3 regions of the Lysinibacillus sp. CNPSo 3705 genome follow, and region 2 is predicted to be linked to each of the others. Evidence: riboswitches for the same ligand, from Rfam matches in the RefSeq annotation. Region 2 holds a riboswitch; each other region holds the start of a gene.

Region 1 (4,135 bases), on a different contig from region 2:
CTTTTAAATATTTTACTACTTTTACATATAAGTTATCGAACACTTCAGAAGAAATTGGTCGGTTAACTTTTCCCCAGTCAATTTTATCCTTTGTGCTCTCTTCTTCTACCGTATATTTATCTTTAGGTGAACGACCAGTGTATTTGCCAGTTTCTGCACGAACTGCGCCATCTACTGTTAACATAGCTTCACCACGAGATGTTGCTTTTTCAGCTAATTGTGGTACTGAAAGTTGAACATTAATGTTACCGCCGTTTAATAATTCCTTCAGTTCGTTTGCAATTTCTACTGAATTCATCGATTAAATACCATCCTTTTTTATAGTATTCCCTTGAGTCTGAGGGAGATTTTCTTAATTTCAAAAATAGTATAACACAATTGCTTAAATAATCTATACTAATTCAGAAATTATTTTTCAGATTTTATTACTTTTCAAGAAAACGACAAAAAGTAAATTGATTCGTTTTGATAATGCTTTTTACCCTATTTATAAGTGATCACACATTCACTTTCGACACAGCAAAATTGTGTTTGGAAGCTTAGCTGACATGGGGTTCGCACAGGATGTGAAGTTTTAGCTTGTTTTTGTAGTTGGAGCGTGTCTTCGACTAAAAAGGGGCTACAATCATTTTCATCCACCACATGTTCTGTAGCTAACGCCTTGCTTTTGCTACAAAATGTACTGTAAAGGGTTACACATATGTTAACACATGATGTGAGGTGGAGAGTAGGGATTATTTTGTTTTAATTTACAGCATAAGGAAAATTCTTTGCTGGATAAAGCCCATACTTTCTTTATAAGAATACAATCAATTATGCCACAGCATAATTTCGACCAGAGACTTTAAATGGTTTTCGCATAAAAGCTGGAAGAAGATAAAAATATTTGACAATGTTCGACCATTTACGTATTATGAGATATTGAACGGATACTCTTATCCCGAGCTGGTGGAGGGTCAGGCCCTGTGAAACCCGGCAACCTGCATGAACTATTTCACGACATGCGCTGGTGCCAATCTGATGCAAGGGGAAACTCCCTTGAACGATAAGAGTGAAAGGTTACGAAGTCATTATTCCTTTCCTCATGTTAAGTAAGCGTGAGAAAAGGATTTTTTTATTGTTTTAAACGAATTAAAGGTAAGTATACAGTCCTTTCCTTATTATAATGACGGATCTTTCGAAAATCCTCGTGTTAAAAGCAGCAGCAGCTGTTTAGTTGTGCGAAAGTGCAACGACAGCAACAACGGCTTGAGAGTTCAATCCTTATGGGCGAACTTGACATGGGTAATGAGTACCGTATTAATTCGCAAATATTATTTGTAAAAGTAATTAGGAGGAAAATCAAATGACAAACCGTCGACTGTTTACATCAGAGAGTGTAACAGAAGGACATCCAGACAAAATTTGTGACCAAATCTCGGATGCCATTTTAGATGCTATTTTAGCAGAAGATCCAAACGCACGTGTAGCGTGTGAAACAACAGTAACAACAGGCTTAGCGTTAGTAGCAGGAGAAATTACTACTTCTACATATGTAGATATTAAAGGTATCGTTCGTGATACTGTAGCAGAAATCGGTTATACACGTGGGAAGTATGGCTTTGATGCTGAAAACCTAGCAGTACTTGTTGCGATTGGCGAGCAATCACCTGATATTGCCCAAGGCGTTGACCAAGCATTAGAGGCGCGTGAAGGCTCTATGACAGACGCTGACATTGAAGCAATTGGTGCAGGTGACCAAGGTTTAATGTTCGGTTATGCATGTAACGAAACGCCAGAGCTTATGCCATTACCAATTAGTTTGGCGCATAAATTAGCTCGTCGTTTAACGGAAGTACGTAAATCTGGTGAATTAGCATATTTACGCCCAGATGGAAAAACGCAAGTAACGGTTGAATATGATGAAAACAATGTACCAGTACGCGTTGATACGATTGTAATTTCAACACAGCATGATGAAGAAGCTACACTTGAGCAAATTCAAGCAGACTTAAAAGAATTCGTTATTGCTCCAGTTGTTCCAAGTGAATTACTAGATGCCGATACTAAATATTTCATCAACCCAACTGGCCGATTCGTAATTGGTGGTCCTAAAGGGGATGCTGGTTTAACTGGACGTAAAATCATCGTTGATACATACGGTGGCTATGCACGTCATGGTGGAGGTGCTTTCTCAGGTAAGGACGCAACTAAGGTAGACCGTTCAGCGGCATATGCAGCACGCTATGTGGCGAAAAATATCGTAGCTGCTGGTTTAGCTGATCGAGCTGAAGTACAACTTGCTTATGCGATTGGTGTTGCTCAACCTGTATCTATTGCTGTTGATACATTTGGGACAGGAAAAGTTACAGAAAGTGAAATTGTAAAATGGGTACGCGAGCTATTTGATTTACGCCCAGCGGGGATTATTAAAATGCTTAACCTTCGTCGTCCTATTTATAAGCAAACTGCCGCATATGGTCACTTTGGTCGTACAGATTTAAATGTACCTTGGGAACAAACAGACAAAGCTGACGCATTAAAAGAAAAAGCAGGTTTATAAACTATTCAGCTAAAGCGATGAAGTGTTTGGAAAAATATTTTAAAATACTATTACAGAAAGGGGCTCAATATTCTTATAGCCCCTTTCACTGTTTTTAACGAAAAAAAAAGCTCCTAATCATAATCATGGAGGGCTTGGTTACCCAAGAAAACGTGAGCTGCTTTGATTTAGTTAAGTTAATCTTTTGGTTGAAGAGATTTATAGTATTGACCCTTTTCTACATATTCACGTATGATGCGTTCCATATCTTCTTTATCTTCATCATTTAATTCTCTTACAACCTTTGCAGGACGGCCAAGTGCTAAGCTATTTGGAGGAATTACTTTACCTGGAGGAACTAGACTACCCGCCCCAATGAATGCACCCTCTCCAATCTCCGCTCCGTCTAATACTATAGAGCCCATACCTATTAAGGCTTTTTTTCGAATCGTACAGCTATGTAAAGTTACTTGATGTCCTACTGTTACTTCATCTTCAATAATGAGTGGATATTTGGGACTTTGATGTAAGCAACAGAGGTCTTGAATACTAACTCTTTTTCCTATAATTGTTGGTGATACATCTCCTCGAATAACTGTGTTAAACCAAATGGTTGTTTCAGCACCTATTGTAACGTCGCCAGTAACTGTTGCATAATCAGCAATGAAAACAGAAGGATCGATATTGGGTTTTTTACCTTTAAATGGATAGATCATGAGTATCGCCTCTTTTCTTTCTATGATGTAATATTATCGTATCAAATACGCAACATGATGGAAATATAAAATTAAAATGATCTAGATATTCCGATATAATCATTGTGTAATTATTTTTTTAGGAGGACTATGTGAAATGTGGAAATGGGAAGCTGATGGACAAGCAAAGGCTGTGGTTGCTATTCTTCATGGTGCATATGAAAATCACCGTTGGTATGCATGGCTTATAGAAAAACTTAGATTGGAAGGCTTCCACATAGTCATGGGGGATTTACCTAATCATGGAGTAAATGTAGGATATTCAAAAATTCACGATGAAGATTTTAAAGAATACAACAAATATACAAGAAATTTAATCGAGAATGCATTTTCGTATAATTTACCTGTCATTTTAATAGGACACGGGCTTGGCGCGACTCTATTACTACATACCATGCAAAAACGAAAATATGAATGTGCAGGAATTATTTTAACTTCACCATGGCTTCATTTAAAGCTATTGCCAGGTAAACTCTCAAATGCTCTAACAAGTTTAAGTGCCTTGACTGCCAATGTGAAACTGACCCATGAAATTACATTAGAATCATTAACGCGCAGTATAGAAGGTAGAGATGAGATGAAGGATGAAGTTCCTTTTTCATCTGTTGTTTCAGTGAAATGGTATCGCGAGCTACAACAAATGATGCGCAATTTAGTGTTATTGCCTAAGGCTGAATTCCCAAATAGGCCGATGTTAGTTATGACCGCTGAAAAAGATAATATTACGGAAACTAAACAAACAAGGAATTGGCTTTATCAGATGGAATTTACAGAGTTTCAATTCAAAGAATGGGCAAACTGTTATCATAATCTATTTCATGAAGTAGAACGTGACGAGATTTTTGTTTATATACGAGAT
Region 2 (4,135 bases):
TCCGCACTTTTATAGCTCGTTACTGGCATAATACCAATATAAATTGGCGTATCTAAATGCTTTGTCGCCTCGTAAATTTCCACGATTTTTTCCTTTGTATAAACAGGCTGTGAAATAAAATAATCTGCCCCATGTTCAATTTTCTTTTCTAATCGAGAGACAGCGCGTTCTAGTACACGGACATTAGGATTAAATGCAGCCGCTACAGAGAAATTTGCCTTTTTACGAAGCGGTTTCCCTGAGAACGAAACACCTTCATTTAACTGTTTTATTAATTGGATTAGCTCCATTGACGATACGTCGTAAACGCTAGTTGCTCCTGGGAAATCGCCTACCTTTGTCGGATCTCCAGTAACCGCTAAAACATCATGAATTCCTAGTGCATTTAATCCCATTAAATGTGATTGAAGACCAATTAGATTTCGATCTCGACATGTTATATGGGTTAACGGGCGTACCCCGTGCGTTTCTTTCAGTAAGGCACCCATTGCGACATTACTAATCCTTGGAGAAGCAAGTGAATTATCTGCCATCATGACTACATCCGCACCCGCCTCATATATTTTCTTTGCCCCTTTAATAAAGCCTTCTATTTCTAAATGTCTTGGTGTATCTAACTCCACAATAACCGAGCGTTCACGTTTTACTTTTTCATGTAATGGCTCATAATTTGCTGGCTCTGCCTCACGCACAATCTCTATTTTTTCTGGCTTTGTATACTTTTCCTCAACCGGGGATAGCTCCTCTAAATACTTTTTCGCTGCAGCAATATGCTTTGGTGTCGTACCACAACAGCCACCAATTAAACGAACCCCTTGATCACGAAGCTCTACAGCTGCTCGACCAAAATAATCAGCTTCCGACTCATAAACGACACGCCCATCCTCTAAATCAAGAAGAGAGGCATTCGGGTACGCTGACATAAATGCTTGCTCAGGAAGCTCTACCCCTTCAAATGCTTGGATAGTATGGTGAGGACCTAAACGACAGTTAACACCTACGATATCAGCACCTAACGCTTCAAGTTCATGTAAGGCGTGATTTAAGCTCATTCCATTTTGTAATATTCCGGGTTCGTGCATAGAAACTTGAGCGATAATCGGTAATGTCGTTTTTGCTCGTAGCATTGATAAAGTCGCTGTTAGCTCTTCAAAATCATAATAGGTTTCAAGTAAAATGCCATCTGGATTTCCTGCAAGTAAAACCGTTGCCTGCTCATCTATAGTTGCTAAAATTTCCTCTAACGTTGCATCACTTTTTCGAATACCACGGATTCCCCCAATAGTACCCAAAACAAATTGCCCTCCATCCGCTGCTGCACGTTTTGCAATCGTTATAGCAGCTTCATTATATTGCTGTACACGAGATTCTAATCCATAGCGGGCTAATTTTATGGCATTAGCTCCGTAAGTATTGGTCTGAATAATATCGGCACCAGCAGCTATATATTCTCTATGAATCTTTTCAATTAGTTCCGGTCTCTGTACATTCATTTCCTCATGACAGTACTCCAAGCCATAGCCGTATAAAACTGTACCAATTGCACCATCTGCTGTAAGAACATGCGTTTTTAACCTTTCAAGCAATCCCATAAAACTAACCTCTCTTTCTTTTTCTATCAATTATGCCTCGGCATAAATTCGTTCTGAATCGGCTTTGTGCTTAGACCTGCACGCTGCAGGTTAGTTAGCCTACTATCCGCTAAGAACTCCTTGCCAATTCTGTGACATCCGCCGAAGGCTTTAGGTCAACACTCAGTCGTTGCCACAGGACGTGGCGTCCTTAGACTGAGTTCCTCTATTTCGGCGGATGTTTGGACTTTCCACCGAAAAAAGTTAAAATAAAAAAAGCCTTCTTTCACAAAAAAAGAAGGCTTTTACGTTTCGTAATTGTTTTCCTTCTCATCTTCGACACATGGTCTTCTGGATTTAGCACCTGACAATAAGTTGGTTGCTGAAGCTTCATAGGGCCAGTCCCTCTGCTTCTCTTGATAAGAATTTAGTATGAATTTTTTAAATAATTAAAAGAATCATATCGTTTACGAACGATTGAGTCAAGACTATTTCACTGAACAAAGGATAATTTTTACGAAATTCACAAAATTTCGATTTATATTAAACAATTATGATAGTTTTTCTACAAGTTCCTCACCAATTTTTTTACCATTTTGAATACACGCACCTATGCCTACTCCAAAATAAGAGCATCCTGCTATTGATAAATTTGGATAGTTTTTCTCGAGCTCTTGTAAGAGACCTTGCAACGCTTCACGGTGTGCCAAGTCGTACTTCGGCATCTGGTCGATCCATTTCGTCACGTTAATAACAGTTGGTTTTTCCTCAATCCCCAAGCTTTTTCTTACGTCCTCTAGAGCTACAACCGCTAATTCTTCATCTGACATTATACGCAATTTCTCATACACAGGGTTAATGCTCTTATAAAAAAGTCGTACAAGTAATTTTCCTTCTGCTGAAGTGTGTTTCCACTTGCGGCTTGTCCACGTTGCTGCATTACAGATAACATCCGAATTATGTGACACAATATAGCCTGTTCCATCTGCAGGTAATCTATTATCGGGAACATCAAATCCTAAATAAATCGTAATGGCGGATGCAGTATTAAATTGTTCAAAATAGCCGTTCAAAGAGTCATCCTGTAATAAGCTTTGTACCGCTTCATTTGGCAGTGCCAATACAACATGATTTGCTTCAATCATTTTACCGTTTGCTAACGTAACAGCGTATAAATTCTCCTGCTTTTTAACACTAGTAGTAGCAATCCCTTTTATAATTTCTACATCCGTCAATGTTTCTTCAAGTCGATCAATTAGTGACGATAAACCATTTTTAAATGAAATAAATTTTTTATTGGCGGCTTTCACAAATTGTTCTCTGTTTGCATCGAAACCTTTAATAATACTACCGTAATCGTTTTTGTAATCGATTAAATACGGTAAAGTAGAAGCAATTGAAAGTTGATTTAAATCTCCAGAATATACACCTGCTAGTACCGGTGCTATTTGGTTTTGAACAAGCTCTTCACCTAAATAATACGTTAAAAATTCCCCAATCGAGCTTTCCTTTGTAAACCTTTCATTCGGCATTGTTAAATCCTTTAACGCTTCTTTTTTACCTTCCTCTGATACAAGCGTGCTTTCCTCAAGAGATTGTAAGCTCATAGGAATACCGAATGTTGAGTCTGCTGGGATGGCATGTAGTTCATTATTTGTGTAAATATACGAAATACCTGTTTCGTTATATACAAGATTTTGTGCAAAATTCAGTTCCTCTACTAACTCCATGACACCTTTATGACGCGCTACAATAGAATCTGCTCCAGTTTCCATGATGAATCCTTGTTCATATGCAGAATGCAGCTTGCCACCAAGATATGTATTTTTTTCAACAAGCACAAGTTTTACATTTAAGTTTTTCTCCTGAACTTGGCGTTGTAAATAATGCATCGTACACAATCCCGTAATTCCGCCACCTAATACAACAACTGTTTTCATATTAACCGCCCCTATTTTTAGTTCTTTATTTAGTATAAACTTTTTTTATCGAAAATTACGTTAAACCCTTTACAAATTTAGCAAAAATGGAGCTATCCAGCATATTGGACAGCTCCAGTTTTTCATCATATATTCGCTAGAGGCTTTTACCTTCATTACAGAAATTATCTATTAACAGTTGATATAGTGTTATTTGTGCCCTAAAGTATGTATCAACGATTTTTTCCCTTTTCTCTTCATTCATTTAAATTTTGTGCAAAGCTAGCTAATTTTCCAGCTGAATTTTTCACTTCGTTAAAGGCAATACCTAATTCACTTAGTACCTCCACAATTGCTTGTACTTCTTTTTCCATCCGACCATTTTGGTCTTTCGCCTCGGTCATAGCTTCTAATATGTTAGTAAATTGACCTTCCGTTTGAACCATATTTTCCTCACCAGAGGCTACCTCTTCTTGAATATTACTAAGTGAATGAACAAGTTTATCTGTCCGCTCATTCGTTTTATGTAGTAACGTTGCTACCGATGTGACAGATTCCTTTGTTTGAATCGATAGTTTTCTCACTTCATCTGCAACAACACTAAAGCCTTTACCCGCTTCTCCAGCACGAGCGGCTTCTATTGCT
Region 3 (4,135 bases), on a different contig from region 2:
TAACATTAAGTACTGCAGGTTTAACCGTATCCATATATGCACTAGGTGTAACGATTGGTGCACCGCTTTTAACAGCATTAACATCGCGCCTTAGTCGCAAAAATGTGTTACTGCTCGTTATGGCGCTGTTTATTATCGGTAATTTACTTGCAGCCTTAGCACCCTCATTTTCATTACTACTAACTGGGCGTGTTATTTCAGCATTGGCACATGGCGTGTTTATGTCCATTGCCTCTGTGATAGCTGCAGATGTTGTAGCACCAAATAAACGAGCAAGTGCAATAGCTTTTATGTTTACAGGACTAACATTAGCAACTGTGACTGGTGTCCCACTAGGAACTTTTATTGGACAAGTAACTGATTGGCGAATGTCGTTTATTTTCATAGTTATCATAGGTATTATTGGATTAATTAGTAATGCCCTGCTTGTGCCAAGTCACTTATCGAAAGGTAATCCAATATCGATTTTAGATATTGGTAAAGTTTTAGGGAATATTCGAATGTTATTAATCCTCTTTATTACTGCAATTGGGTATGGTGGCGCATTCGTCGTATACACCTATGTTTCTCCTATTTTAGAGCAGTATATGGGCTACTCACCAAAGGCAATTGTCGTGATCTTAGTTGTATACGGTATTTGTGTTGCCATTGGTAATACATTAGGTGGTCATTTTGCGAATAATAACCCTTTACGCTCTATCTTTATGATCTTTATAGGATTAGCAATAGCACTACTCGGCATCAACTTCTTTTTAGAATCATCCATCATAGGATTAATAATGGTCTTTATGATGGGGCTATTTATGTTTATGAATGTACCAGGATTACAGCTTTATGCCGTTCAGCTTTCAGAAAAATATACACCATCGGCTATTTCAATGGCTTCAGCATTAAATATTTCGGCCTTTAACATTGGTATTTTTCTAGGATCATACATTGGAGGAATGATTGTTAACCTCCAATCATTAGCTCATACCCCTATATATGGATTCGTAATGGTGATGATTGCTGCAGTTACTACCTTCCTAACGTTACACTTCGATAGAAATAAACAATAGATTTCCCTAGAATAACAATAACGAAAGGAAGCCTTAACCATACACAAGGCTTCCTTTTTGTTAAGGAACGTATCGTCGAAATAAGCCTTAAAAAATTCTAATGCCGTGAACCAATTCCCAAAAGGGCTTGAAAGCATCAGCTGTTAACACAGAAAGTCTATATTGTACATAAGATACTGTATCAGCTATAGGATAGGAGGAATTTAGTTGTATTACAATCCTTATCCGTTTTTTGTCTATCCTCATTACTATCCGGCATGGGTAATGGCAAATCAACCAACAAATCAACACCCTTCCCATCATCTAGCAATGCCGACACCCCCAATGAATAGAAGTCCATTTCCAATCGTCAATACAAAGAAATTAAAGACTTCCGCGAATCGGATTAAGGTTATTATGCAGCAAGCACAATTACTTACGGATAAAATTGATGAATCTGAGCAATTTGCACATGATCTTATGAACGCAGCACAACAATCAAATAAAACAGAAGTTGAAAAGTTAATTGCTTCAACAGGCATTACTGTAAAATTCGATACTACCTATACACCAGATGGATTTCGTATAACATTTACGGAAAGTAGCTGTTGTAAGCTAACACTAATTTTAGGTTGGTGAAGAGTTGGCCCTTTGAAGAGGGCCTCTTTTTTTACCTTTAGCATCTTTATGAATTTTAACCTTGTATCCCTATCAAGCTTGTAAACTATAAAAAAATATGCTAAAGTGTTTGTACACATTATTTCTGAAAATTCTTATATCGCATTTTTTCTTATCAAGAGAGACGGAGGGATTGGCCCTATGAAGTCTCAGCAACCAGCCCTATAGAGGTATGGTGCTAATTCCAATTGGCAAAATTCTGCCTTGAAAGATGAGAAGACTTACTTTAGTTGCTTTGCACAAGAGTCCTCTTCTTCAAGGAGGGCTCTTTTTTATTTTTCCATTCTAATTAAAAGAAAGCAGGGAACTATTATGACAAACGAACTTTTACAAGCAATTCAACTATTGAAATCAAAAAAATGGGTAGACTTAACGCATACATTTGGTCCAAATTCTCCACATTTCTTTATGTTTGCTGATGCTAAATTTGAAACATTATTTTCACATGAGGATGGCTTCTTTGCACAGCAATTCACTTTCCCAGGGCAATACGGAACACATATCGACCCACCTATCCATTTTGTACGAGATACACGCTATCTAGAGGAATTGGAGCTAAAAGAACTAGTACTACCACTCATCGTTATTGATAAATCGAAGGAAGCCGCAGTAAATAACGACTACACGTTAAGTATTCAAGATATTCTTGACTTTGAAGCTGAACATGGGGAAATTGAAGCCGGTACCTTTGTTGCGTTCCGTACCGATTGGAGTAAACGTTGGCCAGATAAAGAATCTTTCAGCAACAAAGACGCTGATGGCAATAATCATATTCCTGGCTGGGGATTAGAAGCATTACAATTTTTATTCAACGAACGACAAGTAAGAGCTATTGGCCACGAAACTTTTGATACAGATTCAGCAGCAGATTTCCGTAGAAATGGAAAATTAGACGGCGAATATTTTGTGCTAGAGCAAGATACTTATCAAATTGAGCTTATGACAAATTTAGATAAGCTACCTCCAAAGGGCGCTGCTATATTCAATATCGTGCCAAAGCCTGAAAAAGCATCTGGATTCCCTGTCCGTTCCTTTGCAATATTACCGTAATATAGCAAAAAGGTCTGATTCAATAAATATTGAATTAGACCTTTCATCCATTATCATCCGCATAATTAAGTCCGGAATCGGCTCTGTACTATTGAATTTATTTAGATGCATTCTTTCTTTTGAAAACAACATAAATGATGAACATAATGATGATGAACAATACTATAACATAAATACTGTAACGGGATAAATATAGCTCAACATAATGCCATTTCTCTCCAAGTATCTTCCCTAAAGTGATAAAAGTAAATGTCCATAAAGCTGCTCCCATATAAGCAAAGAAAGCAAATTTTTTATAAGGATAATTATTAATAGCTGCAATATATGCAGTAAGATGACGAACTCCAGGGATAAAATACCCTATTAATAATAATATTGGTCCAATTTTTTCAAATAATTTTCTAGTAAAATCAATTTTCTGTTCTGTAATATGGACTTTCGAACCGTATTTTCGTAATAAAGGTAGCCCGAATTTATAGCCTATATAGTAGCTCAGGGTAATTCCCCCTGCCGCGCCTATCATAGCGCTGATTAAAGCTGGAATATGTGCAAGAGTTTCACGATATACGCTATACCCTACATATGTCAAAAATATTTCATCAGGAAGTGGCAGACCGACAATTCCCCCAATTAGGATAAGAATAATGCCAAAATATCCATAATGTTCAATAAGAGATTGTACGTGATGCGCCATAAATCCACCCCATCTAAAGCGTAATGATTTTTAATAGTTAGCTTTATAATAACTCAAAGGAGACAACATTATGAGTATTATGGATTAAATACATTTTCTCCATGAAAACATTCATCCATGTTGTATCGTAAAAAAATATAGTTTTTTCTTAGTGACTGGTTGATTCATATTTTACTTTCAAATAATTAAATTATTTGCAGCTTACGTAGAGCATAATGAATACCATCTTCTGTTGATTTTTTCGTTACATAATTAGCGACACTTTTTAATGCTTCACTACCGTTGCCCATTGCAATACCAAAGCCAACCTGCTCTAGCATGTCGATATCATTATCTCCATCACCAAAAGCAAGTGCTTCCTCAGGACTCAAGTCAAAATAATCTAGTACAGCCTGCACAGCAATTGATTTGGAAACATCATGTTGCAATACATTTGTAATGTAAGGGTGCCACCTCTTAAATAATAAATGCGGGAATTTTAAAGTATACCTTTTCTCAATTTCCTCGTTGCCATACAAACACATTAAGTAAACCTCTTGCGTTAAAATATCTTCATTAATAACGGGAAATTCTTGCAATGATAATGTTTCTTGCATGGCTTTTAATGTCTCTTGTTCTTGGACGTTATTCATCGATAATTGTTCTGTAAAAAACGAAAGACTTTGTTTATTGTTTT

The links. Region 2 has a riboswitch for S-adenosylmethionine ahead of PVA17_RS13345 (bifunctional homocysteine S-methyltransferase/methylenetetrahydrofolate reductase). Riboswitches for the same ligand answer to the same signal wherever they lie in the genome.
Region 1: linked by a shared signal. The riboswitch ahead of metK (methionine adenosyltransferase) and the one ahead of PVA17_RS13345 (bifunctional homocysteine S-methyltransferase/methylenetetrahydrofolate reductase) in region 2 are both predicted to bind S-adenosylmethionine.
Region 3: linked by a shared signal. The riboswitch ahead of PVA17_RS02045 (cyclase family protein) and the one ahead of PVA17_RS13345 (bifunctional homocysteine S-methyltransferase/methylenetetrahydrofolate reductase) in region 2 are both predicted to bind S-adenosylmethionine.

Annotation. Positions count from the first base shown of each region.
Region 1 is NZ_JAQZSD010000031.1:26,910-31,044, forward strand. It holds gene pckA (phosphoenolpyruvate carboxykinase (ATP)) at 1-298, opposite strand, end outside; SAM riboswitch class I at 933-1,052, shown strand; gene metK (methionine adenosyltransferase) at 1,346-2,542, shown strand; gene PVA17_RS14165 (gamma carbonic anhydrase) at 2,719-3,237, opposite strand; gene PVA17_RS14170 (alpha/beta hydrolase) at 3,374-4,135, shown strand, end outside.
Region 2 is NZ_JAQZSD010000028.1:32,882-37,016, forward strand. It holds gene PVA17_RS13345 (bifunctional homocysteine S-methyltransferase/methylenetetrahydrofolate reductase) at 1-1,592, opposite strand, end outside; SAM riboswitch class I at 1,899-1,997, opposite strand; gene PVA17_RS13350 (protoporphyrinogen oxidase) at 2,123-3,511, opposite strand; gene PVA17_RS13355 (globin-coupled sensor protein) at 3,748-4,135, opposite strand, start outside.
Region 3 is NZ_JAQZSD010000003.1:82,342-86,476, reverse strand. It holds gene PVA17_RS02055 (MFS transporter) at 1-1,058, shown strand, start outside; gene PVA17_RS02050 (YuzC family spore coat inner layer protein) at 1,266-1,676, shown strand; SAM riboswitch class I at 1,825-1,933, shown strand; gene PVA17_RS02045 (cyclase family protein) at 2,028-2,765, shown strand; gene PVA17_RS02040 (DedA family protein) at 2,863-3,459, opposite strand; gene PVA17_RS02035 (Cof-type HAD-IIB family hydrolase) at 3,645-4,135, opposite strand, start outside.